3 regions of the Shinella sp. HZN7 genome follow, and region 1 is predicted to be linked to each of the others. Evidence: riboswitches for the same ligand, from Rfam matches in the RefSeq annotation. Region 1 holds a riboswitch; each other region holds the start of a gene.
The links. A riboswitch is a leader RNA that binds a small molecule or an ion and turns the genes downstream of it on or off. The one in region 1 is predicted to bind thiamine pyrophosphate.

Region 2: another riboswitch for thiamine pyrophosphate. It lies ahead of thiD (bifunctional hydroxymethylpyrimidine kinase/phosphomethylpyrimidine kinase); the one in region 1 lies ahead of thiB (thiamine ABC transporter substrate binding subunit).
Region 3: another riboswitch for thiamine pyrophosphate. It lies ahead of thiC (phosphomethylpyrimidine synthase ThiC); the one in region 1 lies ahead of thiB (thiamine ABC transporter substrate binding subunit).

Annotation. Positions count from the first base shown of each region.
Region 1 covers NZ_CP015736.1:3,986,542-3,993,971, forward strand. Annotated here, with positions in the region: gene shn_RS19220 (GntR family transcriptional regulator) at 62-715, shown strand; gene shn_RS19225 (FAD-binding oxidoreductase) at 782-2,035, shown strand; TPP riboswitch at 2,144-2,256, shown strand; gene thiB (thiamine ABC transporter substrate binding subunit) at 2,295-3,302, shown strand; gene thiP (thiamine/thiamine pyrophosphate ABC transporter permease) at 3,307-4,929, shown strand; gene thiQ (thiamine ABC transporter ATP-binding protein) at 4,922-5,641, shown strand; gene shn_RS19245 (M48 family metalloprotease) at 5,832-7,310, shown strand.
Region 2 covers NZ_CP015736.1:4,660,024-4,667,453, forward strand. Annotated here, with positions in the region: gene shn_RS22315 (GNAT family N-acetyltransferase) at 1-173, opposite strand, end outside; gene dut (dUTP diphosphatase) at 178-651, opposite strand; gene shn_RS22325 (peptide chain release factor 3) at 745-2,325, shown strand; TPP riboswitch at 2,483-2,579, shown strand; gene thiD (bifunctional hydroxymethylpyrimidine kinase/phosphomethylpyrimidine kinase) at 2,622-3,431, shown strand; gene shn_RS22335 (LysE family translocator) at 3,436-4,053, opposite strand; gene shn_RS22340 (AraC family transcriptional regulator) at 4,139-4,933, opposite strand; gene shn_RS22345 (GFA family protein) at 4,937-5,341, opposite strand; gene shn_RS22350 (class II glutamine amidotransferase) at 5,678-6,499, shown strand; gene coaBC (bifunctional phosphopantothenoylcysteine decarboxylase/phosphopantothenate--cysteine ligase CoaBC) at 6,492-7,430, opposite strand, start outside.
Region 3 covers NZ_CP015736.1:3,365,393-3,372,822, reverse strand. Annotated here, with positions in the region: gene shn_RS16255 (amidohydrolase) at 60-905, shown strand; gene shn_RS16250 (thiamine phosphate synthase) at 908-1,543, opposite strand; gene shn_RS16245 (thiazole synthase) at 1,540-2,313, opposite strand; gene thiS (sulfur carrier protein ThiS) at 2,315-2,512, opposite strand; gene thiO (glycine oxidase ThiO) at 2,509-3,495, opposite strand; gene thiC (phosphomethylpyrimidine synthase ThiC) at 3,498-5,321, opposite strand; TPP riboswitch at 5,414-5,530, opposite strand; gene shn_RS16225 (Bax inhibitor-1/YccA family protein) at 5,836-6,552, opposite strand; gene shn_RS16220 (anti-sigma factor) at 6,584-7,357, opposite strand; gene shn_RS16215 (sigma-70 family RNA polymerase sigma factor) at 7,344-7,430, opposite strand, start outside.

The sequences.
Region 1 (7,430 bases):
CCTTTCGTGGAGGGATGGATTGGGCAACTTGGCGCTTGAGCCACTGGACCGGCCGGAAGGCATGACGACGCATGAATATGCGCACCGGCGCCTGCGCCAGGCGATCATGGTCGGCTCGATCCGGCCGGGGGAATCGCTGACGATCCGCGGCATCGCCGAAGCGATGGAGAGTAGCCCGACACCGGTGCGCGAGGCGTTGCGCCGCCTCTCGTCGGAAGGCGCGCTGCGCGTGCTCGACAACAGGCGCATCATGGTGCCGCGCATGACGGCGGACCGGTTCAGCGAACTCGTCTCGCTGCGTTCCGTGCTGGAGCAGCATGCCGCGCGCCGGGCGGTGCCGCATATCACGGAGCGCCGGATCGACCGGCTGGAAGAGATCGACAGGGCGCAGGACGAGGCGATCGCCCGCAAGGACAATGCCAATGCCCTGCTCCTGAACCAGGAATTCCATCGCACGCTCTATACCGCCAATCCCGAGCAGGTGATCATGCCGATGGTGGAGAGCATCTGGCTCCAGCTCGGCCCCTTCCTCGGTATCGCCATGGAGCATGTCGCCCAGCTCTATTTCGTCGATCGCCACCAGGAAGCGATCGCCGCGCTGCGCAAGCGCGACGAGGACGCCGTGGCGTCCGCCATCAAGGCCGATATTTCCGAGGGCATCGGCGGCTTCGAACACGCGGCGATCGAAAACCTGCTGCGGCTGGCGGGACAATGACGCGCCTTGCCTTGGCGCGAGCCCGCATGCATTGATGCGCAAACGAAAATCTCCTGGGGCAGGCTCATGAAGACGGATGTCATCGTTCTCGGCGCGGGCGTGGTCGGCATTTCGACCGCGATCCATCTCCTCCGGCGCGGCAAGTCGGTGGTGCTCGTCGACCGCCGCGGCGCGGCGGAAGAAACCTCCTACGGCAATGCCGGCCTGATCCAGCGCGAGGGCGTCTTCCCCTATGGTTTCCCGCATGATTTCGGCGCGCTCTTCCGCTATGCGCTGAACAACACGATCGACGCGCACTACCACCCCTCGGCGATCCCCGGCATCATTCCGTTCCTTGCCCGCTACTGGTGGCATTCCGGCTTCCGCCAGCACCAGAGCATCGCCCATCTCTATGCGCCGCTCATCGAGAACTCGATTTCCGAACATGCCGACCTCATCGCCGCGTCCGGCGCGGACGACCTCATCCGCAAGGACGGCTGGATGAAGGTTTTCCGCACGGAGAAGGAGCGCGACAAGGCCTATGCGGACGCCGAAAAGCTGTCGGCCAATTTCGGCGTCAACCACCAGAAGCTGACGACGCGGGAGGTGGCCGAGGTCGAGCCGTCCATCCGCGCCGAGCTCACCGGCGGCCTGCGCTGGACCGACCCATGGTCGATCCTCGATCCGCAGAGCCTCCTGAAGCGCTACCTCGCCTATTTCCAGTCGCTCGGCGGCGAACTCAAGTCGGGCGATGCAGCGACCATCGAGCATGTGCTGGAAGGTGAAGGCTGGCGCATCGCCACGCCGGAAGGCCCGCTCGAAGGCAAGGAAGTCGTCGTCGCGCTCGGTCCCTGGGCCGATACGGTGACGCGCAAGCTCGGCTACCGCTTCCCGCTCGCCGTCAAGCGCGGCTATCACATGCATTACGGTGCGGAAGAGGGCGCGACGCTCAACAACTGGGTGCTGGATGCCGAGCGCGGCTATTTCCTCGCGCCCATGCAGCGCGGCATCCGCCTCACCACCGGGGCCGAATTCGCCAAGCGCGACACGCGCAAGACGCCGGTGCAGTTGCGCCGGGCCGAAAAGGTGGCGCGGGAATTCTTCCCGCTCGCCGAACGCCGCGACGAGGAGCCCTGGATGGGCGCCCGCCCCTGCACGCCGGACATGATGCCGATCATCGGCAAGGCTCCGCGCCACGCCGGCCTCTGGTTCGCCTTCGGCCACGCCCATCACGGCATGACGCTCGGCCCGATCACCGGCCGCGTGCTGGCGGAAAAGATGCTGGGCGAGCGGACCGTCATCAATATCGGCCCCTATCGCCCCGAGCGTTTCATCGCGTGACCGAAAAGAGGCAGGCAGGCTTTTTGACAGGTCGGGGCCGGCGCTTTCGCCGGCCTTTTGCTTGCCGCCGCCCTCTTGCGCCCCGCCGCAAGCGGGATTATGCCTTGCCTTGCTCTAACGGGGTGCCCGCGGATTTCGATCCGCTGGCTGAGAGGCGGTTTCGCCAACCCGAAGAACCTGATCCGGCTCGTACCGGCGGAGGGATTAGACGGCACATCCAGCGCCCTACTCCCGTTTTGTGAACAGCAAGGAGGCGCGGATGCGCAAGACACTTTTCTCCACCATCGCGGCGCTCGCCGTTTCCCTCGCCCTTCCCGTGCTGGCGCAGGAAAAGACGCTGACCGTCTACACCTATGAGAGCTTCGTCGCCGAATGGGGTCCCGGCCCGAAGGTCAAGGAAGCCTTCGAGAAAACCTGCGGCTGCACCGTCGAATGGGTCGGCGTTGCCGACGGCGTGGAACTCCTGACGCGCCTGAAGCTCGAAGGCGAGGGCACGAAGGCCGACCTGGTGCTCGGCCTCGACACCAACCTGATCACCGAGGCCAAGGCGACCGGCCTCTTCGAGGCGCACGGCCTTTCGCCGGAAGGCCTGACGGTGCCGGGCGGTTTTTCCGACGACACGTTCCTGCCCTACGACTACGGCCATTTCGCCGTCGTCTATGACAGCGAGACGCTCAAGACCCCGCCGACGAGCCTGAAGGAGCTGGTCGAGGGCGACCCGTCGCAAAAAATCGTCATCGAGGACCCGCGCACCTCGACGCCGGGTCTCGGCCTGCTGCTGTGGGTGAAGTCGGTCTATGGCGACGAGGCGGCCGGGGCCTGGGGCAAGCTGAAGGACCGCGTGCTGACGGTGACACCCGGCTGGTCGGAAGCCTACGGCCTCTTCACCAAGGGCGAGGCGCCGATGGTGCTGTCCTACACGACCTCGCCCGCCTACCACGTCATCGCGGAACAGACCGAGCGCTACAAGGCCGCCGCCTTCTCCGAGGGCCACTACGTGCAGATCGAGGTCGCCGGCCTGACGCGCACCGCCGACGACAAGGATCTTGCCCGCCAGTTCCTCACCTTCATGACCGGCCCGGACTTCCAGTCGATCATCCCGGAGACCAACTGGATGATGCCGGCCGCAAAGACGAAGGATCCGCTGCCTGCAGCCTTCGACGCGCTGGTGAAGCCGGAAAAGACCTTCCTGATGTCGTCGGACGAGGTCGCGGCCAACCGCAAGGCCTGGATCGACGAATGGCTGGCGGCGATGAGCGCCAGGTAACGTGATCTTCGCCCGCACTGAGCGACGGACGCTGCGTGTCGCCGGGGGCCTCGCCCTCGGCACCGTGCTCGCCTTCGTCGGTGCGGCGACGGCCGTGCTTCTCGCTCATGCCGGCCCTGGCGCCGGTGCGCCGCTCCTTGATGCCTATATCGGACGCGTCGCGCGGTTCACGCTGCTGCAGGCGACGCTCTCCACGCTGCTGTCCGTCCTGCTCGCCATTCCCGTCGCCCGGGCGCTCGCCCGGCAGCGGGATTTTCCGGGCCGCGTCTGGATCATCCGGCTGTCCGTCGTGCCGCTCGGCCTGCCGGCGCTGGTCGCCGCGCTCGGCGTCATCGAGATCTGGGGCCGGCAGGGCGTCGTCAACGACCTGCTCGGGCTTGCCGGGCTGCAGAACCCGGTCAGCGTCTACGGGCTTGCCGGCATCCTGATCGCCCACGTCTTCTTCAACCTGCCGCTCGCCGCGCGCTTCCTGCTGGCGGCCCTCGACCGCATTCCGGCGGAATACTGGCTGACCTCCGCCAATCTCGGCATGGGCGGCGGCGCGGTGTTCCGGCTGATCGAATGGCCGGTGATCCGGCGGGTCCTGCCGGGCATCGCCGGCCTCGTCTTCATGCTCTGCACGACGAGCTTCACCATCGTGCTGACGCTCGGCGGCGGGCCGGCCGCGACCACGATCGAGGTGGCGATCTACCAGGCGCTGCGCTTCGATTTCGACCCCCAGCGCGCGGTGCTGCTCGCCTTCCTGCAGATCCTCGTCACGGCAAGCCTGCTCTGGCTGATCTCGCTGTTCGCCCGCCCGCCCGAGGAAGGCATGACGGCGGGCCGCGCCATCCGCCGTTTCGACGGCCGCAGGCGGCGCGTCCCCGACGGCCTCGTCATCCTTCTCTTCACCCTCTTCACCGCCGCCCCGCTCGCCGCCACCCTCGTCTCGGGCCTTTCCGCCGATCTCGGCCGGCTGGCGCTCGATCCGCTGCTGCACCGGGCGCTCCTCACCAGCCTTGCCATTTCCTTCGCCTCAGCCTGCCTCAGCCTCGCGATCGCGCTGCCCATCGTGCTCGTGCCGCGGCTTGCCGAAACGGGCGATGCGGGCATCGCGACGCGGCTGATGGGCCGCGCACTGCCGGCGGTCGGTTCGCTCATCCTGCTCGTGCCGCCGGTCGTCGTCGCCACGGGCTGGTTCCTCGTGCTGAGGACCTTCGGCGAGACCGGGCGCTTCGCCCCTGCCGTCATCACCGTCCTCAATGCGCTGATGGCGCTGCCCTTCGTCGTGCGCGTGCTGGAGCCGGCCTATCGCACCCACCTCTCGCGCACCACCCGGCTCGCGCTCAGCCTCGGCGTCACCGGATTGCATCGCCTGCGATGGATCGACCTGCCGGCCCTGAAGAAGCCGCTGCTCACGGCCTTCGCCTTCGCCATGGCGCTGTCGCTCGGCGATCTCGGCGCCGTCGCCATCTTCGGCGCGGAAGGCTTCATCACCCTGCCCTGGCTGCTTTTCTCCCGCATGGCGAGTTATCGCACGGCGGACGCCGCCGGCATCGCGCTGCTGCTCGGCGTGATATGCCTTCTCCTGACGCTGCCCTCGACCACGGCGGAGCGCCCGACCGAAAGACAAAGCGCCGATGCCTGACCTTGCCATCCGCCTCACCGATGTCATCGTGCGCTTCGAGGAGAAGCGGCTTTCCTTCGACTGCGCCATTCCCACCGGTGCCGCAGTCGCCGTGGCCGGCCCCTCGGGCGCAGGAAAATCGACGCTGTTCAACGTCATCGCCGGCTTCCAGGCGCCGGCTTCGGGCGATGTCCGGCTGCTCGGCGAAGACATGGCGGGGCGCGATCCCGCGGAACGGCCGGTCTCGATCATCTTCCAGGACAACAATCTCTTCGCGCATCTGACGATCGCCGACAATGTCGGCCTCGGCATCGATCCGGCGCTGCGGCTGGATGCGCCGGCACGCCAGCGCGTGTTCACGGCGCTCGCGCGCGTCGGCCTCGGCGGCTACGAGCGGCGCCTGCCGGGCTCGCTTTCCGGCGGCGAGCGGCAGCGCGTGGCGCTCGCCCGCGCCCTGGTGCGGCGCCGACCCATCCTCCTGCTCGACGAGCCCTTCGCCGCGCTCGATCCGGCCATGCGGGCGGAGATGGCGAAACTTCTGGCGGAACTGCGCAGCGAGACGAAGAGCACGATGCTCTTCATCACCCACCAGCCGGAGGACATCCGCCGGCTGGCCGACCGGGTGATGTTCCTTGAGGCGGGCGCGATCCTTCTCGATGAGCCCGTCGGCGATTTCCTCTCGCGTCGGGAACCACCGGCCGTTGCAAAATTCCTCGGTCATTCCGCGCTTTAGCGGCGCGACCGGCGGGGCGTTCCGGCGGCACGCCACAATTTGGACGCCCCCCTGTGTCACCGGAGCCACAAGGGAAGCGTTTGTCGAATCGGGAGTTGCCGGCCAGGTATGGTGCGTCTATCTCATCCATTCGAGGACCCGGTTCGGGCTGTGGGCAAGAGATATGGCGAGAGCATCGCAGGAAGCTGCAATGGTATGCGGACGCGGGGTTTTGAAGCCCCTTGCGGCGTTGATGCTTGCCGGCACGCTTCTGTCAGGCTGCCAGTCGATCATCGAGCAGACCTATGAGCCGACGATCTCGCCCTCGTCCAATCCGCAGATTGTCGAAGAGGTGCAGAAGAACGACCCGCGCGCCCAGATGGGCGCCCGCGAGCACCCGCGCATCGTCGCGAGCTACGGCGGCGAATACAAGGACGCCAAGACCGAGCGGCTGGTCGCCCGCATTGCCGGCGCGCTGACGCTCGTTTCGGAAAACCCGAACCAGTCCTACCGCATCACCATCCTGAATTCCCCCGCGATCAACGCCTTCGCACTGCCGGGTGGCTATCTCTACGTGACCCGCGGCCTGCTGGCACTCGCCAACGACGCCTCGGAGGTCGCCGCCGTGCTCTCGCACGAAATGGCGCACGTCACCGCCAACCACGGCATCGAGCGACAGAAGAAGGAAGAGGCCGAGGTCATCGCCAGCCGCGTCGTGGCCGAGGTGCTTTCCAGCAACATCGCCGGCAAGCAGGCCCTGGCGCGCGGAAAGCTGCGCCTTGCCGCCTTCTCGCGCAACCAGGAACTCCAGGCGGACGTCATTGGCGTGCGCATGCTGGGCGAGGCGGGCTACGACCCCTATGCCGCCGCCCGCTTCCTCGATTCCATGGCGGCCTATGCCCGCTTCACCGCGGTCGATCCCGATTCCGACCAGAGCCTCGACTTCCTGTCGAGCCACCCGAACGCGCCGCAGCGCGTGGAGCTGGCGCGCCTGCATGCCCGGGCCTTCGGGGCGGAAGGCTCGATCGGCGACCGCGGCCGCGATTACTATCTCGCCGGCATCGATGGCCTGCTCTACGGCGATGCGCCGGAAGAAGGCTATGTGCGCGGCCAGACCTTCCTGCACGGCAAGCTCGGCATCCGCTTCGACGTGCCGGCCGGCTTCCAGATCGACAACAAGGCCGATGCGGTGCTGGCGACGGGTCCCGGGGATGTCGCGATCCGCTTCGACGGTGTCGCCGACAGCCGCAAGCAGAACCTCGTCAACTACATTTCGAGCGGCTGGGTGACCGGGCTCAAGCCGGAGACGATCCAGCCTATCACGATCAACGGGCTGGAGGCGGCGACGGCCAAGGCGGCGGCCGACCGCTGGGAATTCGACGTCACGGTCGTGCGCATCGACAACCAGATCTACCGCTTCCTGACGGCGGTTCCGGTGGGCTCGACTGCGCTGGAGCCGACCGCCGCGATCCTCAGGACCTCGTTCCGCAAGCTGACGCCGCCCGAAGTCGCCTCGCTGAAGCCGCTGCGCGTGCGCGTCGTCACGGCGCGGGCAGGCGACACCGTCGCCTCGCTGGCAGGGCGGATGATGGGCACGGACCGCAAGCTCGACCTCTTCCGCCTGATCAACGCGATGACGGCGGCAAGCACCGTCCGCCCGGGCGAAAAGTTCAAGATCATCAGCGAATAGGCATCTTGCCAAACAAAAACCCCGCCGGAAACGGCGGGGTTTTTGTTTGTTGGCGAACCTCGCCTCACCCCCGACGTCATCCTCGGCCTTGAGCCGAGGATCCACCGGCGTGCCCAAAGC
Region 2 (7,430 bases), 670 kb from region 1:
CCGGCATCGTCGAACCAGGCGAAGGGCATGCTCGTCGGATCCGGCCCGCCGAGCCGGTCCATCACCGTCACGTCGATGTCGAAGATGTCTTCGAGGAGGCCGGCAAGCGCCCGCCAGGCGGCGCCGTCGCCGAAATAGTCCGAACGGAAGGAAAGGCCCTCGCGGTCGGGCATGGCCCTAGCGCACGCCGGTAGAGCCGAAGCCGCCGGCGCCACGGGTGGTCTCGCCCGCCGTCTCCACCTCGCGCACGGCGACCTGCGTGACCGGCGCGATCACCATCTGCGCGATGCGCATGCCACGTTCGATGACGAAGGGCTCCTCGCCGAGATTGACGAGCAGCACCTTCACCTCGCCGCGATAGTCGCTGTCGATCGTGCCGGGCGTGTTGAGGCAGGTGATGCCGTTCTTGAAGGCAAGGCCGGAGCGGGGGCGGACCTGTCCCTCGTAGCCGGCCGGGATCTCGAAGACGAAGCCGGTCGGCACCAGGGCGCGCTGGCCGGGCGGCAGCGTCAGCGGCTGATCTTCCGCCACGGCGGCGCGCAGGTCCATGCCGGCGGCGCCGCCGGTCTCGTAGGCGGGAAGCGCGATGCCCGCGCCATGCGGCAGGCGGAGAAGGCAGAGCGTGGGCTGGGTGGGGGCATGTGCGTTCATGCGCCCATAAGCCGGCCGCAGTCCCACCCCGTCAATTGCATCTTCCCGGCGGAGCCTGTAAAGACCGCGGCAACTCACAGGATATTGCAGAAAATGGCCGAAACCCTTGCAGAGGCGGTCTCCCGCCGCCGCACCTTTGCGATCATCGCGCACCCGGACGCCGGTAAGACGACTCTCACGGAAAAGCTGCTGCTTTTCGGCGGCGCCATCCAGCTCGCCGGCGAAGTGAAGGCGAAGAAGGACCGCATCCAGACCCGCTCGGACTGGATGAAGATCGAGCGTGAACGCGGCATCTCCGTCGTCACCTCGGTGATGACCTTCGAATATGACGGCAACGTCTTCAACATTCTCGATACGCCCGGCCACGAGGACTTCGCCGACGACACCTACCGCACGCTGACGGCGGTGGATGCGGCCGTCATGGTCATCGACGCCGCCAAGGGCATCGAGCCGCGCACGCTGAAGCTGTTCGAGGTCTGCCGCCTGCGCGACATCCCGATCATCACCTTCGTCAACAAGATGGACCGCGAAAGCCGCGACCCGTTCGAAATCCTCGACGAGGTGGAGGAGAAGCTGGCGCTCGACACCGCCCCGGTCACCTGGCCGGTCGGCCGCTCGAAGACCTTCTGCGGCTCCTATCACCTGGCCGACCGCACCTTCCGCGGCTCGGACACGCAGGTGCAGCCGACGAAGATCGACGACCCGGCGGTGGTGGCGAAGAACCTGCCGGAAAACGAGCGGGCCGCCTTCACCGAGGAGCTCGAGCTCGCCCGCGAGGCCTGCCGGCCCTACGACCAGGCGGCCTTCCTGGAGGGGCACATGACGCCGGTCTTCTTCGGCTCGGCGCTCCGGAATTTCGGCGTTCGCGACCTTATCAACGCGCTCGGCGCCTTCGCGCCGCCGCCGCGCGACCAGGTGGCGGATGTGCGCAAGGTCCATGCCTCGGAAGACAGGATGACAGCCTTCGTCTTCAAGATCCAGGCGAACATGGACCCGAACCATCGCGACCGCATCGCCTTCGCCCGCGTCTGCTCCGGCATGCTGGAGCGCGGCATGAAGGTGCGCCTTGCCCGCACGGGCAAGACGATCGGCCTTTCGGCCCCGCAGTTCTTCTTCGCCTCGCAGCGCCAGCTCGCCGATACGGCCTATGCCGGCGACGTGGTGGGCATCCCCAACCATGGCACGCTCCGGATCGGCGATACGCTGACGGAAGGCGAGGCGCTGGTCTTCGAAGGCGTGCCGAACTTCGCGCCGGAAATCCTGCGCCGCGTGCGGCTGGAGGATGCGATGAAGGCCAAGAAGCTGAAGGAAGCGCTCCAGCAGATGGCGGAGGAGGGCGTCGTGCAGCTCTTCTCGCCGGAAGACGGCTCGCCCGCCATCGTCGGCGTCGTCGGCGCGCTGCAGCTCGACGTGTTGAAGGAGCGGCTTTCGGCGGAATACGGCCTGCCCGTCTCCTTCGAAATGTCGCGCTTTTCCGTCTGCCGCTGGATTTCGTCGGACAGCGCGGCGGAGCTGGACAAGTTCGTCACCCAGCGCCGCGGCGATATCGCCCGCGACCTCGACGGCGACCCGGTCTTCCTGGCGCAGGATGCCTTCTCGCTGCGCTACGAGGCGGAACGCTATCCAGCGATCAAGATGGTCGCGATCAAGGAATACCACGTCACCAAGGCCTGAGCGGGCGGGGTCACCCGCCCACGAGCCCAGGAGGCGCGCTTCCGGTTCCATATGCGATTGCCCTGCCACGGGTGGGGAGAAGGATGCATGGTGCCGGTGGCAAATGCGCCACGACGCCACTTTCGGCGTGACAGGCGCCGCGTCATTTGCGAAAACCCGTTCAAGACAGGGGCGTCCGTCACAAGGCGGGCTGAGAAGCACCCTTTGAACCTGAACCGGATCATGCCGGCGGAGGGAGTCGAACGGGTGCCGCATCGACGCCACCCCGAGGCCGCCCCTGCCGGGAAGGAGGCGAGATGGCCGACACAATCGCAAACATTCTCTCGATCGCGGGCTCCGACCCCTCGGGCGGCGCCGGCATCCAGGCGGATCTCAAGACGTTCGCCGCGCGCGGTACCTATGGCATGGCGGCGCTGACGGCCCTGACGGCGCAGAACACGCAGGGCGTTTCCGGCGTGCATCTGGTTCCGCCCGACTTCGTGGCGGCGCAGGTCGCCGCGGTTTTCGCCGACATCCGGGTGGATGCGGTGAAGATCGGCATGATCGCCTCGGCGGAGATCGCCGAAGCGGTGGCGGCCGCGCTGTCGCCGCATCGCGCGGTTCCCATCGTGCTCGATCCGGTCATGGTCGCCAAGGGCGGGGCTTCGCTCCTGGCGCAGGAGGCCGTGGCCGCACTGACGCGCCAGCTCCTGCCGCGCGCAAGCGTGCTCACGCCGAACCTGCCGGAGGCGGCCGCCCTCCTTCGTGAGGCGGAGGCCGTGGACCGGGCCGGCATGGAGGACCAGGCAAGGCGGCTGCTCGACCTCGGGCCGAAGGCGGTGCTGCTGAAGGGCGGGCACCTGCCGGGCAGCGAGAGCCCGGATGTGCTCGCGACGCCCGATCGGATGCACTGGTACGAGGGCGTGCGGGTGCTGACGCGCAACACGCATGGCACCGGCTGCTCGCTGTCGAGCGCGATCGCCGCCGAGCTCGGCAAGGGGCAGGCGCTCGCCGATGCCGTGGCGGCGGCCAAGCGCTTCATCGCCGGTGCCGTGCGCCTGTCGGATGCGCTGACCGTCGGCTCGGGCCACGGTCCGCTGCATCATTTCCACCTGTCCGGCAACTGATCGGTCAGCGGTCGGCGAGCGCGAGCCGGAGGCCCATGAGGCCGAGGGCGGCGGCGAAGCTGCGCTGCATCCAGACGATGACCGCCGGCCGGCTCAGCACCTGCCGGCGCAGGCCGGCGGCAAGCGCCCCATAGCCGACGAAGACGAGGAAGGTGAGGGCCATGAAGACGCCGCCGAGGAAGAGCATCTGGCCCGTGGCAGCGCCGGAGGCGCTCGCCGGGATGAACTGCGGCAGGAAGGCGAGGAAGAACAGCGAGAGCTTCGGGTTGAAGATGTTGGTGAGGATGCCCTTGCGCACGATCCTCAGCGCATTGCCGGCCGGTGCCTGCTCCGGCCCGACATCCAGCGCATTGCTGTCCTTCAGCAGGCTCCAGGCGATGAACAGGAGATAGGCGACGCCGACATAGCGCAGCACCTCGAAGGCGAGCGCGCTGGCATGCAGCACGGCGGCAAGGCCGACCACGCTGGCGAGGATATGCGGAACGATGCCGAGCGTGCAGCCGAAGGCGGCAAGGACGGCGGCGCGGAACCCGCCGCTGATGCCGAGCGCCAGCGTATAGATCACGCCGGTGCCCGGCAGGAGGATGACGACGAGCGAGGTGATGAGGAATTCTAGGGTCATGTCCGGTCCCGTGCGGTTTGAAAGGCGGCAGGGAACACCGGAAGGGCGCCGGGGGTCTTGAACGAAATTGCGGGGTACGCGCCGCTCAGGCGCGCGCGGCGAGAAAGGCGCCGGGCGTATAACCGTAGCGGCGGGTGAAATTGCGCGTCATGTGGCTCTGGTCGGCAAAGCCGGCTTCGATGGCGGCCTCGGCAAGCGGGGTGCCGGCCGCGATCAGCCGGCGGGCAAGCTCGGTGCGGCGCTGGAGCAGGTAGGCATGCGGCGTCAGGCCGGTGAGCCGGGCGAAATCGCGCACCAGCCGGAAACGGCCGAGTCCGCAGTCGCCGGCAAGGTCCTCCAACGTCACCGCCAGGGCCGGGTCGGCGTCGAGCCGGTCGCGGGCACGACCGATGGCCGCCGGACCATCCTGCCGCGGCGCCTCTTCGCGCAGCACGGCGGCGAGCAGCAGGAGAAGCTGTTCCTCGCGGCCGAGCGCGTCGGCGCCGGCGTCAAGAAGCAGGGCGAGCAGCCGGGAAACCAGGCCTGCGATACGCCCGTCGTCCAGCACCGGCGCGTAGAATTCCTCGCGCGGGCGCCCTTCGAAAATATCCTCCGCCGCCCCGCGGACGAGCGCCGGCTCCAGATAGAGCATGCGCCAGGCGCGTGGGGCATCGCCGAGCGGCGCGCCATCATGCACCTCGCCGGGGTTGACGGTGATCGTGTTGCCGGCCGCCGCCTCCACCAGACCGCGCCCGCTCGCCGATTTCTGCGCGCCGCGCTCGATGAGGCCGATGCCGTAGGTCTCGTGGGTGTGGCGCGCGAATGTATGCCGGCTGTCGGCGAAGACCGCCTCGATGCCCTCCACGCCCGTTCGCACGATCCGGAAGCGCTCCGTCGCCATGGCTCAATCCCTCGCGACGCCGGGAAGCGCCGCCGTCTCGCCGAACCAATCGAGGGCCGAGCGGCACCAGATCTGGCGCGTCGGTTTCAGCGCCGCACGCTGGTTGATGCTGCCCCAGCGGATGCCCCAGGTCGCGGCGTCCTCGGCGGTGCCTGTCGTGAACAGCGGCGCGCCGCATTCGGGGCAGAAATATTGCAGGCGCTTGCGGCCGTTCCCGGCGGTCTTCGTGTAGAGTTTCGGCGGGTTGCCGGTAAGGCGCACCGCCTCGCGCGAGGCGCTCGCGGTGACGCGATAGGGCGAGCCGGTCAGCCGCTGGCAATCCGTGCAATGACAGATGGAGATCGCCTCCGGGTCGATCTCGGCCTCGTAGGTCACGAAGCCGCAATGGCATTGGCCGTCGATCCGCATGGTCCATCCTTCCGCCGCGGGATTGGGCGGAAGGATAGGGTTTCGCGGCCGCGCGTCAATGCGCCGGCGTGAGGAAGGTGCGGCTCTGCAATTCGCGCAACGCCCGGCCGTTGTCCGCGAAACCGGCCGGCGAGGACAGGGGCCGTTCACAAAACGCGTGTTCCGCCGGAAACTGTGTCCTGGCCCGCCGTCATCATAATGACACGCACGGTTTCGGCCCGTTTACATTCGTTAACGCATTTTTACCCATTTGCGTTGAAAATCCGGGCAGTGCCATGGTTAATGCGTCGGATCCATCACCGGTTCGTGCCGGTCTTCGAAAGCGAGAATAGCGTCATGTGCCGTTGGGCAGCCTATCGCGGAGAGCCGCTTTTCCTTGAGGAACTGGTGTCCTCGCCTGCCCATTCGCTGATCGAGCAATCCCACTGCGCCACCCGCGCCAAGACGGCGACCAATGGCGACGGTTTCGGCATCGCCTGGTATGGCGAGCGCCCGGAGCCCGGCCGCTACCGCGACATCCTGCCGGCCTGGTCGGATTGCAACCTCAGAAGCATCGCCAGGCAGGTGCGCTCGCCGCTCTTTCTTGCCCATGTGCGCGCCGCGACGGGCGGCGGCACGCGGCGCGACAACTGCCATCCCTTCGTCCACGGCGTCTGGTCCTTCATGCACAACGGCCAGATCGCCGATTTCGAGCACCTGCGCCGGCCGCTGGAAACCATGCTGGACAACGATCTCTACACGGCCCGCACCGGCTCGACGGATTCCGAGCTGCTGTTCCTGCTCGCCCTGCAGTTCGGCCTTGCCCGCGATCCGCTCGGCGCCATGGCCGAGACGATCGCCTTCGTCGAGCGGCTCGCCGCCCATCTGGAGCGCCGCGTTCTCGTGCGCTTCACCGCCGCCTTCACGGATGGCGACCAGCTCTATGCGGTGCGCTATGCGACGGACTATGCCGCGCCGACGCTCTATGCCGCGCCGATGGGTGCGACGGGCGGCTACTGCCTGGTCTCCGAGCCGCTGAACGACGACACGGAAGCCTGGGTGGAGATCCCCGACGGCAGCGCCGTCGTGCTCGGCGAAAACGGCGTCGACGTGCGCATCTTCTCCCCCGCCGGCCGGCCGGCGCAGGCGATGGAAGGGCGTCTCGCCCTCGTCAGGTAAGCCGTTCGGCGATCCAGCCGGCAAGGCGGCCGGCGACATCGTCCTTCGAAAGATCCGGCCATTGCTCGACGCCGCCGGCGGTGATCAGCTTCACGCTGTTGCGCGTGCCGCCCATGATGCCCGTTTCCGGCGAGACGTCGTTGGCGACGATGAGGTCGGCGCCCTTCTTCTGCAGCTTCACGCGGCCGTTGCTCTCGACATCCTGCGTCTCGGCGGCAAAGCCGACGACGACCTTCGGGCGCTTGGCGTGGTGGCCGACGGTCTTCAGGATGTCGGGGTTCTCGGCGAGCATCAGCGGCGGCGGGTCTTCGCCCGGCTGCTTCTTGATCTTCTCCGTGTTCGGCGTCGCCACGCGCCAGTCGGCGACGGCCGCGACCATGACGGCGATATCCGCCGGCAGCGCGGCGAGCACCGCCTGCAGCATCTCTTCCGCCCGCTCGACCTTCACCACCGTGACGCCCGGCGGATCGCTGAGTGTGACGGGGCCGGACACCAGCGTCACCTCGGCCCCGAGCCGGGCGAGCGCAGCGGCGATGGCATGGCCCTGCCGGCCGGAGGAGCGGTTGGCGATGTAGCGCACGGGGTCGATCGGCTCATGGGTCGGCCCGGAGGTGACGACGGCCTTGCGGCCGGCCAGCGGCCTTGCCCCGCCGTCGAGCAGGCCTTCCACCGCTGCGACGATCTCCAGCGGCTCGGCCATGCGGCCAAGGCCGGCTTCGCCGCCTTCCGCCATCTCGCCGGCATTGGGGCCGATGAAGGCGAGCCCATCCCCCCGCAACGTCGCGACATTGCGCCGTGTCGCCGGATGCGCCCACATCTTCGGGTTCATGGCCGGGGCCAGCAGCACCGGCCGGTCGGTGGCGAGCAGCACGGTGGAGGCGAGGTCGTCGGCAAGGCCGTTCGCCATCTTCGCCATCAGGTCGGCCGTGGC
Region 3 (7,430 bases), 620 kb from region 1:
TCGTATTTGAATGAATAATTCTTCTGTGGCAGTGTTCGCCGTGCTTGGAGGAGGCCCGCATGATCGTCGATACGCACCTGCATCTCATCTACCGGGACCGGCTGTCCTATCCCTGGCTTGCCGGCGTGCCGCCGCTCGATGCCGATTTCACGCAGGAGGCCTATGCGCGGGAAGCGCGTCGCCTCGGCATCGTCGCGGCGCTGCATATGGAAGTGGACGTGGCGGAGGGCGATATTGCGCGCGAGACGGCCGTGGTCGAGGCCCTCGCGGGAGAGACGGGCAGCCTGCTCGTCGGCGCCATCGCCGCCTGCCGGCCGGAATCGCCGGATTTTCCGGCCTATCTCGAGGCGGTCCTCGCCAATCCCTTCGTGCGCGGCTTCCGCCGCGTGCTGCATGTCGTGCCGGACGATGTCTCGGAAGGCGCGCTCTTTCGCGAGAACATCCGGCGGCTGGCGGGCACCGGCCTCAATTTCGATCTCTGCGTCCTGCCGCATCAGATCGGGAAGGCGATCGCGCTGGCGGACCTGGCGCCCGACGTCTCCTTCGTGCTCGACCATTGCGGCGTGCCCGACATCAAGGGTGGCGGCTTCGATGCCTGGAAGGGGCCGGTCGCGGAGATCGCGCGCCGGCCGAACGTCACGGTGAAGCTGTCCGGCATCCCCGCCTATGGCGCGGAAGACTGGACGCTGGAGGACCTGAAACCCTATTTCGCCCATGTGGCGGAGCATTTCGGCTTCGAACGCATGGTCTGGGGCAGCGACTGGCCGGTCTGCACGCTCGGCGGCGGGCTTTCCACCTGGATCGGCGCGACGCAGGCGCTGCTGTCAGGTGTCAGCCTGGAAGACAAGCGCCGCGTGCTCTCGGAAAATGCCGGGCGGCTCTGGAAAATCGCCCCGCAGGCCTGAGGTCAGAGGGCGTCGTCCGGCTGCAGGCTCCGCTCGCGCCAGCGTGCCGTGCGCGCGATCCATTCGCGCGTGCGCGCCTCCGGATCGGCGTTCAGCGTGATGTCGGTCACCACGGCGGCGCTGTCGGCGCCGTTTTCGAAGACGGCCGGCAGGCGATCCGGGTTGAGCCCGCCGATGGCGACGAGGGGAAGCGGTGCGATGCGCCTCTTCCAGTCCCTGAGCCGCTCGACGCCCTGCGGCGCCCATTTCATCGTCTTCAGGATCGTCGGCCAGACCGGGCCGAGCGCGACATAATCGGGCCTTGCCGCAAGGGCGATGTCGAGCTCCGCATCGTCATGGGTGGAAAGGCCGAGCTTCATTCCCGCCGCGCGGATGGCGCCGACATCGGCGGTCGCCAGATCCTCCTGGCCGAGATGCATGTAATCGCAGCCCTCCTCGATGGCGATCTGCCAGTAGTCGTTGACGATGAGCTGGCAGCCATGTTCGGCGCAGGTGGCTTTTGCCCGGCGGATCTCGTCACGCAGGCGATCGTCCGGCATGTTCTTCATGCGCAGTTGCACGAGCTTCACGCCGACCGGCACGAGCCGGTCGATCCAGTCGGCGCTGTCGACGATGAGGTAGAAGGGATCGAGCGTCATGAGAAGACGGCCTTTCCGATGACGGGGGTGGAGGGAACGGCCATGTCGCGCGGCTCCAGCGGCACGGCGGCATGGGCGAGGCGGCCGGCATCGATGGCAAGCGCAAAGGCTTCGGCCATCGCCGCCGGATCGCCGGCGCCGGCGACGGCGGTGTTGAGCAGCACGGCGTCATAGCCGAGTTCCATGACGCCGGCGGCGTGCGAGGGGCGGCCGATGCCGGCATCGACGATCAGCGGCACGTCAGGGAAATGCGCCCGGAAGGCGCGCAGCGCCATCGGGTTCACCGGCCCCATGGCCGAGCCGATCGGCGCGCACCAGGGCATCAGCACGCGGCAGCCGGCCTCGATAAGCTTTTCCGCGACGACGAGGTCGTCCGTCGTATAGGGGAAGACCTGGAAGCCTTCCCCCGTCAGGATGCGCGCCGCCTCGACGAGGCCGAAGACGTCGGGCTGCAGCGTGTCGTGATGGCCGATCACCTCCAGCTTGATCCAGTCCGTGCGGAAGACCTCGCGGGCCATCCTGGCCGTCAGCACGGCCTCCTGCACGCTGTGGCAGCCGGCGGTGTTGGGCAGGACATGCACGCCGAGCGCATGGATCAGCTCGAAGAACGCGCCGCCCGCCTTGCCGCCGGCGGTTTCCCGCCGCAGCGACACGGTGACGATCTCCGCCTTCGCGCGGCGCACGGCCTCGGCGAGGGTCGCGGGGGAGGGATAGCGGGCGGTGCCGAGCAGCAGGCGCGAGCGCACCCCGGTATCGTAGAGCTTCAGCATGTCAGCCTCCCTGCATGGGCGAGAGGATTTCGATGCGGTCGCGCGCGCCGAGCGTGAAACCGGCGCGGTCTTCGCGGTGCACCAGCTCGCCGTTGACCGCCGTCGCCAGCCATTCGCCTTCGTAGTCCAGCGCGGACAGGAGGTCGGCGAGCGTCGTCGCCGCGACCTCCTGTTCCTCGCCGTTGATGATGAAGGTCATGATGCCCTCCTTTCCGGTCGTGCCTGTTCTGCAAGAAGCCGCCGCGCGACCTCCGCCGCCATGGCGGGGGCCAGCAGGAAGCCGTGGCGATAGAGGCCGTTCACATGGAGCGTGCCATCATGCTCGCTGACGCGCGGCAGGTTGTCGGGATAGGCCGGGCGGATGCCGGCACCGGTTTCCGTGAGCCGCGCCTCGCCAAAGGCCGGGTGCAGCGTGTAGGCGGCGTTCAGCAGCTCCATGAGCGAGCGGGCGGTGATGCCGCCGCCGTCGGCGCTTTCGATCATGGTCGCGCCCACCATGAAGCGGTTCCTTCCGCGCGGCACGACATAGATCGGGTGGCGCGGATGCAGCAGGCGGACGGGGCGGGAGAGGCTGATCTCCGGGGTCTCCACATAGAGCATCTCGCCGCGCACGCCCCTAAGATCCGGCAGACTGCCGATCCGGGCCGCGCCGGTGCAGTCGACCACGCGGTCGTAGCGTGCCGCATCCGGCGTGCCGTCCGCGCCGAAGAGGAAGCGCATGCGCGCCTCCTCGAGCCCGGCGGTGAGGGCCGAGAGCGCCCGTTGCGGATCGAGATGGGCTTCCTGCCGGAAGAACAGGGCCTTGGGGAAGCGGCCGGCGAGATCCGGTTCCAGCGCGGCGATGGCGGCATCGTCCAGCCATTCCCAGCCGCTCGTCCGGCGGGCGAAGCGGTCGAGCTCCCCGGCATCGCGGCCGGCGGCGACGACCAGCGTTCCCCGGCGCCTGACATGGCCGGGCACGGCCGCCTCCCACCAGTCGGCCGCCGAGCGGCCGAGCGTGAGCACGGGCTCCTCCGCGCTTTCCCGCTCGCACCAGGGGGCCAGCATGCCGCCGGCAAAGCCGGAAGCCCCGAGGCCCACCTTTTCGGCGCGCTCGGTGATGGTGACGTCGAAACCGTGGCGATAGAGCTGCCAGGCGACCGTGAGGCCGGCAACGCCGGCCCCCTTGACGAGGACGCGCATGGTCATTCTCCGGCCGGGACGCCGGCAAGCGGCATGTAGAGGTCGCCGCCGTCGCGATATTTCGCCGCCATGGCCTCCAGCCCCTCCTTCTGCGCCTCGGCGCGGATGTCGTGCGAGATGCGCATGGAGCAGAATTTCGGGCCGCACATGGAGCAGAAATGCGCCACCTTGTGCGCCTCCTTCGGCAGCGTCTCGTCATGGAAGGCGCGGGCGGTTTCCGGGTCGAGCGAGAGGTTGAACTGGTCCTCCCAGCGGAACTCGAAGCGGGCGCGAGACAGCGCGTCGTCGCGGATCTTCGCTGCCGGATGGCCCTTGGCGAGGTCGGCGGCGTGGGCGGCGATCTTGTAGGTGATGACGCCGACCTTCACGTCGTCGCGGTCGGGCAGGCCGAGATGTTCCTTCGGCGTGACGTAGCAGAGCATGGCCGTGCCGAACCAGCCGATCATCGCCGCGCCGATGCCCGAGGTGATGTGGTCGTAGCCGGGGGCGATGTCGGTCGTCAGCGGCCCGAGCGTGTAGAACGGCGCCTCGCCGCAGGTCTTCAGCTGCTTGTCCATGTTCTCCTTGATCTTGTGCATCGGCACATGGCCGGGGCCTTCGATCATGACCTGGCAGTCCTTTGCCCAGGCGATCTGCGTCAGCTCGCCGAGCGTTTCGAGTTCGGCGAACTGCGCGGCGTCGTTGGCGTCGGCGATCGAGCCGGGGCGCAGCCCGTCGCCCAGCGAGAAGGAGACGTCATAGGCGCGGCAGATGTCGCAGATCTCCTCGAAATGCTCGTAGAGGAAGCTTTCCCGGTGGTGATGGAGACACCACTTGGCCATGATCGAGCCGCCGCGCGAGACGATGCCGGTGACGCGGCCCACGGTGAGCGGGATATAGGCGAGCCGCACGCCGGCATGGATGGTGAAATAGTCGACGCCCTGTTCGGCCTGCTCGATCAGCGTGTCGCGGAAGACCTCCCAGGTGAGGTCCTCGGCAATGCCGTTGACCTTCTCCAGCGCCTGGTAGAGCGGCACGGTGCCGATCGGGACCGGCGCATTGCGGATGATCCATTCGCGGATGTTGTGGATGTTGCGGCCGGTGGAGAGGTCCATGACCGTATCGCCGCCCCAGCGGATCGCCCAGACCATCTTCTCGACCTCTTCCGCCATGGAGGAGGTGACGGCGGAATTGCCGATATTGGCGTTGATCTTCACCAGGAAGTTCCGGCCGATGATCATCGGCTCGGCTTCCGGATGGTTGATGTTGGCCGGGATGATGGCCCGGCCGCTCGCGACTTCCTGGCGAACGAATTCCGGCGTCACGAAATCCGGGATATGGGCGCCGAAGCTCTCGCCGTCGCGGATGAGCGCCTCTTTGGCGGCCTTGCGGCCGAGGTTCTCGCGGATGGCGATGAATTCCATTTCCGGCGTGATGATGCCGGCGCGGGCATAGGCGAGCTGTGTCACCGCCTTGCCGTCCTTCGCTCGGCGCGGCCGGTTGCGCACGGGAAATTCCGGCGTCAGCCGTTCGCCGGTGGCAAAGCCGTTGTCTTCCGGGCGGATGTGGCGGCCTTCATAGTCCTCGGTGTCGCCGCGCGCTGCGACCCAGGCCTCGCGCAGCCGCGGCAGGCCGCTCTCGATCGAGACGACATGGGCGGGGTCGGTATAGGGGCCGGAGGCGTCGTAGACGATGACCGGCGGTTCGCCGGAGGTCGGGTGCAGCGCGATCTCGCGCATCGGCACGCGGATCTCCGGGTGCTGCTCGCCGGCTATGTGGACCTTTCGCGAGGCGGGCAGGGCCCCCGTCGTGACGGTGGGGGTGAGCTTCTGGGCGGCAATGTTCATCGTGAGGCTCCAAGTTTGCGGTTGGAGACCCAGTCCTAGAGCCGGAATGATGGAAGGACGCGTAGGCGGAATCCGGGTTGCGGATTTCGGGTTCTACAGCGCTTGCACCGTCCCTACGCCAGTATGAACTGGATCAGGTTCAACGGGTCACTGCGCTGCGAATGCCAGCAGTATCTCAGCCCCTTGTCGGGACCCCCCTGGTGAATGCCCTAAGCAAAGACGCTGCCGGCCGATTTGTCAACGGGGTAAAATAAGTAAGTGAGTACTTACGAATTGGTGCGCCACTCTGGCCCCTCGTCAGGGGGAGGCCTTGCCTCAAAGAATGCTGCTCGTTTCCTGGCGGCACCCTCTCCTCCGTCATGCTCGGGCTTGACCCGAGCATCCACAGGCTGCGGGTGAGACGTAGCTCCTCGGCTCAAGGCCGAGGATGACGCCGGAGGGTGTGGGGCGGGACAGAGTCAACAGGGAACGGCGGGGCCTTGCCAGCCGTTCCCTTTGAAATCCCTTGCGAGGACTACTCGCGTTCGCCCGTGAAGTTCAGCAGAAGCTGGAAGATGTTGACGAAGTTCAGGTACAGCGAAAGCGCACCGAACACGGCCATCTTCTGCTGCGATTCCTGGTCGATGTTCTCGGCATACTGTTCCTTGATGTTCTGCGTGTCCCAGGCGGTGAGACCGACGAAGACGGCGATGCCGATCACGGAAATGGCGAACTGCAGCGCGGTCGAACCGAGGAAGATGTTGACGATCGAGGCGATGATGACGCCGATCAGGCCCATGATCAGGAACGAGCCGAACTTCGACAGGTCACGCTTCGTCACATAGCCGTAGAGGCTCGTCGTGCCGAACATGGTGGCGGCAATGAAGAAGGTGCGGGCGATGCTCGTGCCGGTGAAGACGAGGAACACCGAGGCGAGCGACAGGCCCATGACGGCGCAGAAGGCCCAGAAGGTCATCTGCGCGGCGCTGGCCGACATCGTCTGGATCTTGAACGAGAAGAAGAAGACGAAGGCGAGCGGCGCCAGCATCACCACCCACTTCAGCGGCGAGGAGAAGATCGGCACGTAGAGGGCCGGTGTCGAGCCGACGATGAAGGCGACGAGGCCGGTGATGACGAGGCCCGCGCCCATGTAGTTGTAGACGCGCAGCATGTGCTGGCGCAGGCCCTCGTCGAAGAGGGCGGCCGACTGCGCCTGCGCGCCGTAGCCAAATCGCTGTTGTACTGGGTCCATCGAATGTCTCCTTCGGTTTGGAAGCGGTTGATCAGTAGAGCGTGCGCGAGAGATCGCGCGCGGTTTCAGCCAGGTCGTCGGCCTTGCGGCTTTCCGACACCAGCGCATAGGCGACGTCGCCGATCTGCCAATAGGCAGCCCGGGCATTGTCGGCGTGGAAGAGCAGGACATGCTGCACGGCGAACGAGCCCGGGCGTACCGCGAACAGCGACAGGCGCTCGTCCTTGCGCGGTTCCAGCACCAGCTCGACGCTCGGGCCGTAGGCGGAGGGGAAGACCTGCGTGTCGATCACGCCCCAGCCCTTCGGCAGGTCCGGCAGCACGATCGCGGTTGCCGAGCGGATCTCGGCCGGATCGAAGGTCTCGGTCTCCGGCTGGGAGGCCATCGTGTCGCGCAGCAGCGTCGTCTTGTGCGCGCGCACGGCCTCTTCCACGAAGGCGGGCGGCGGCGTGGAGGCCACGACCTCGGTGGCGCCGAAGGGGCCGAGCACGGCATGGGCCGTCCAGCCGGCGCCGACGAACAGGGCGATGGCTGCGGCGCGGCGGAAGACGGAGAAGATGCGGCGGCGCGACAGCGAGCGTTCGAGGAGCCGCGCGGCCTCGCGCGTTTCCTGCCGGATCACCGTGCGATGGTCGGCGAGCGCCAGGCGAAGCTCGTCGCGCACGCGCAGGTCCTTCATGACCTGCGCCGCGACCTCCGGCCGTTCCGAAAGATAGGCCTCCACCTCGATGCGCCGGCCGACGGCGAGCTGCTCGTCGACATAGGCGTTGAGGTCGGTTTCGAGAATGGGATCATTGCTTGTCATCGCCAGTGCCTCCGACGAGCCTGAGATGTGTGACGGGAGCGGTCGCGCCGCTCTGTTCGAAGGCGCGCAGCCG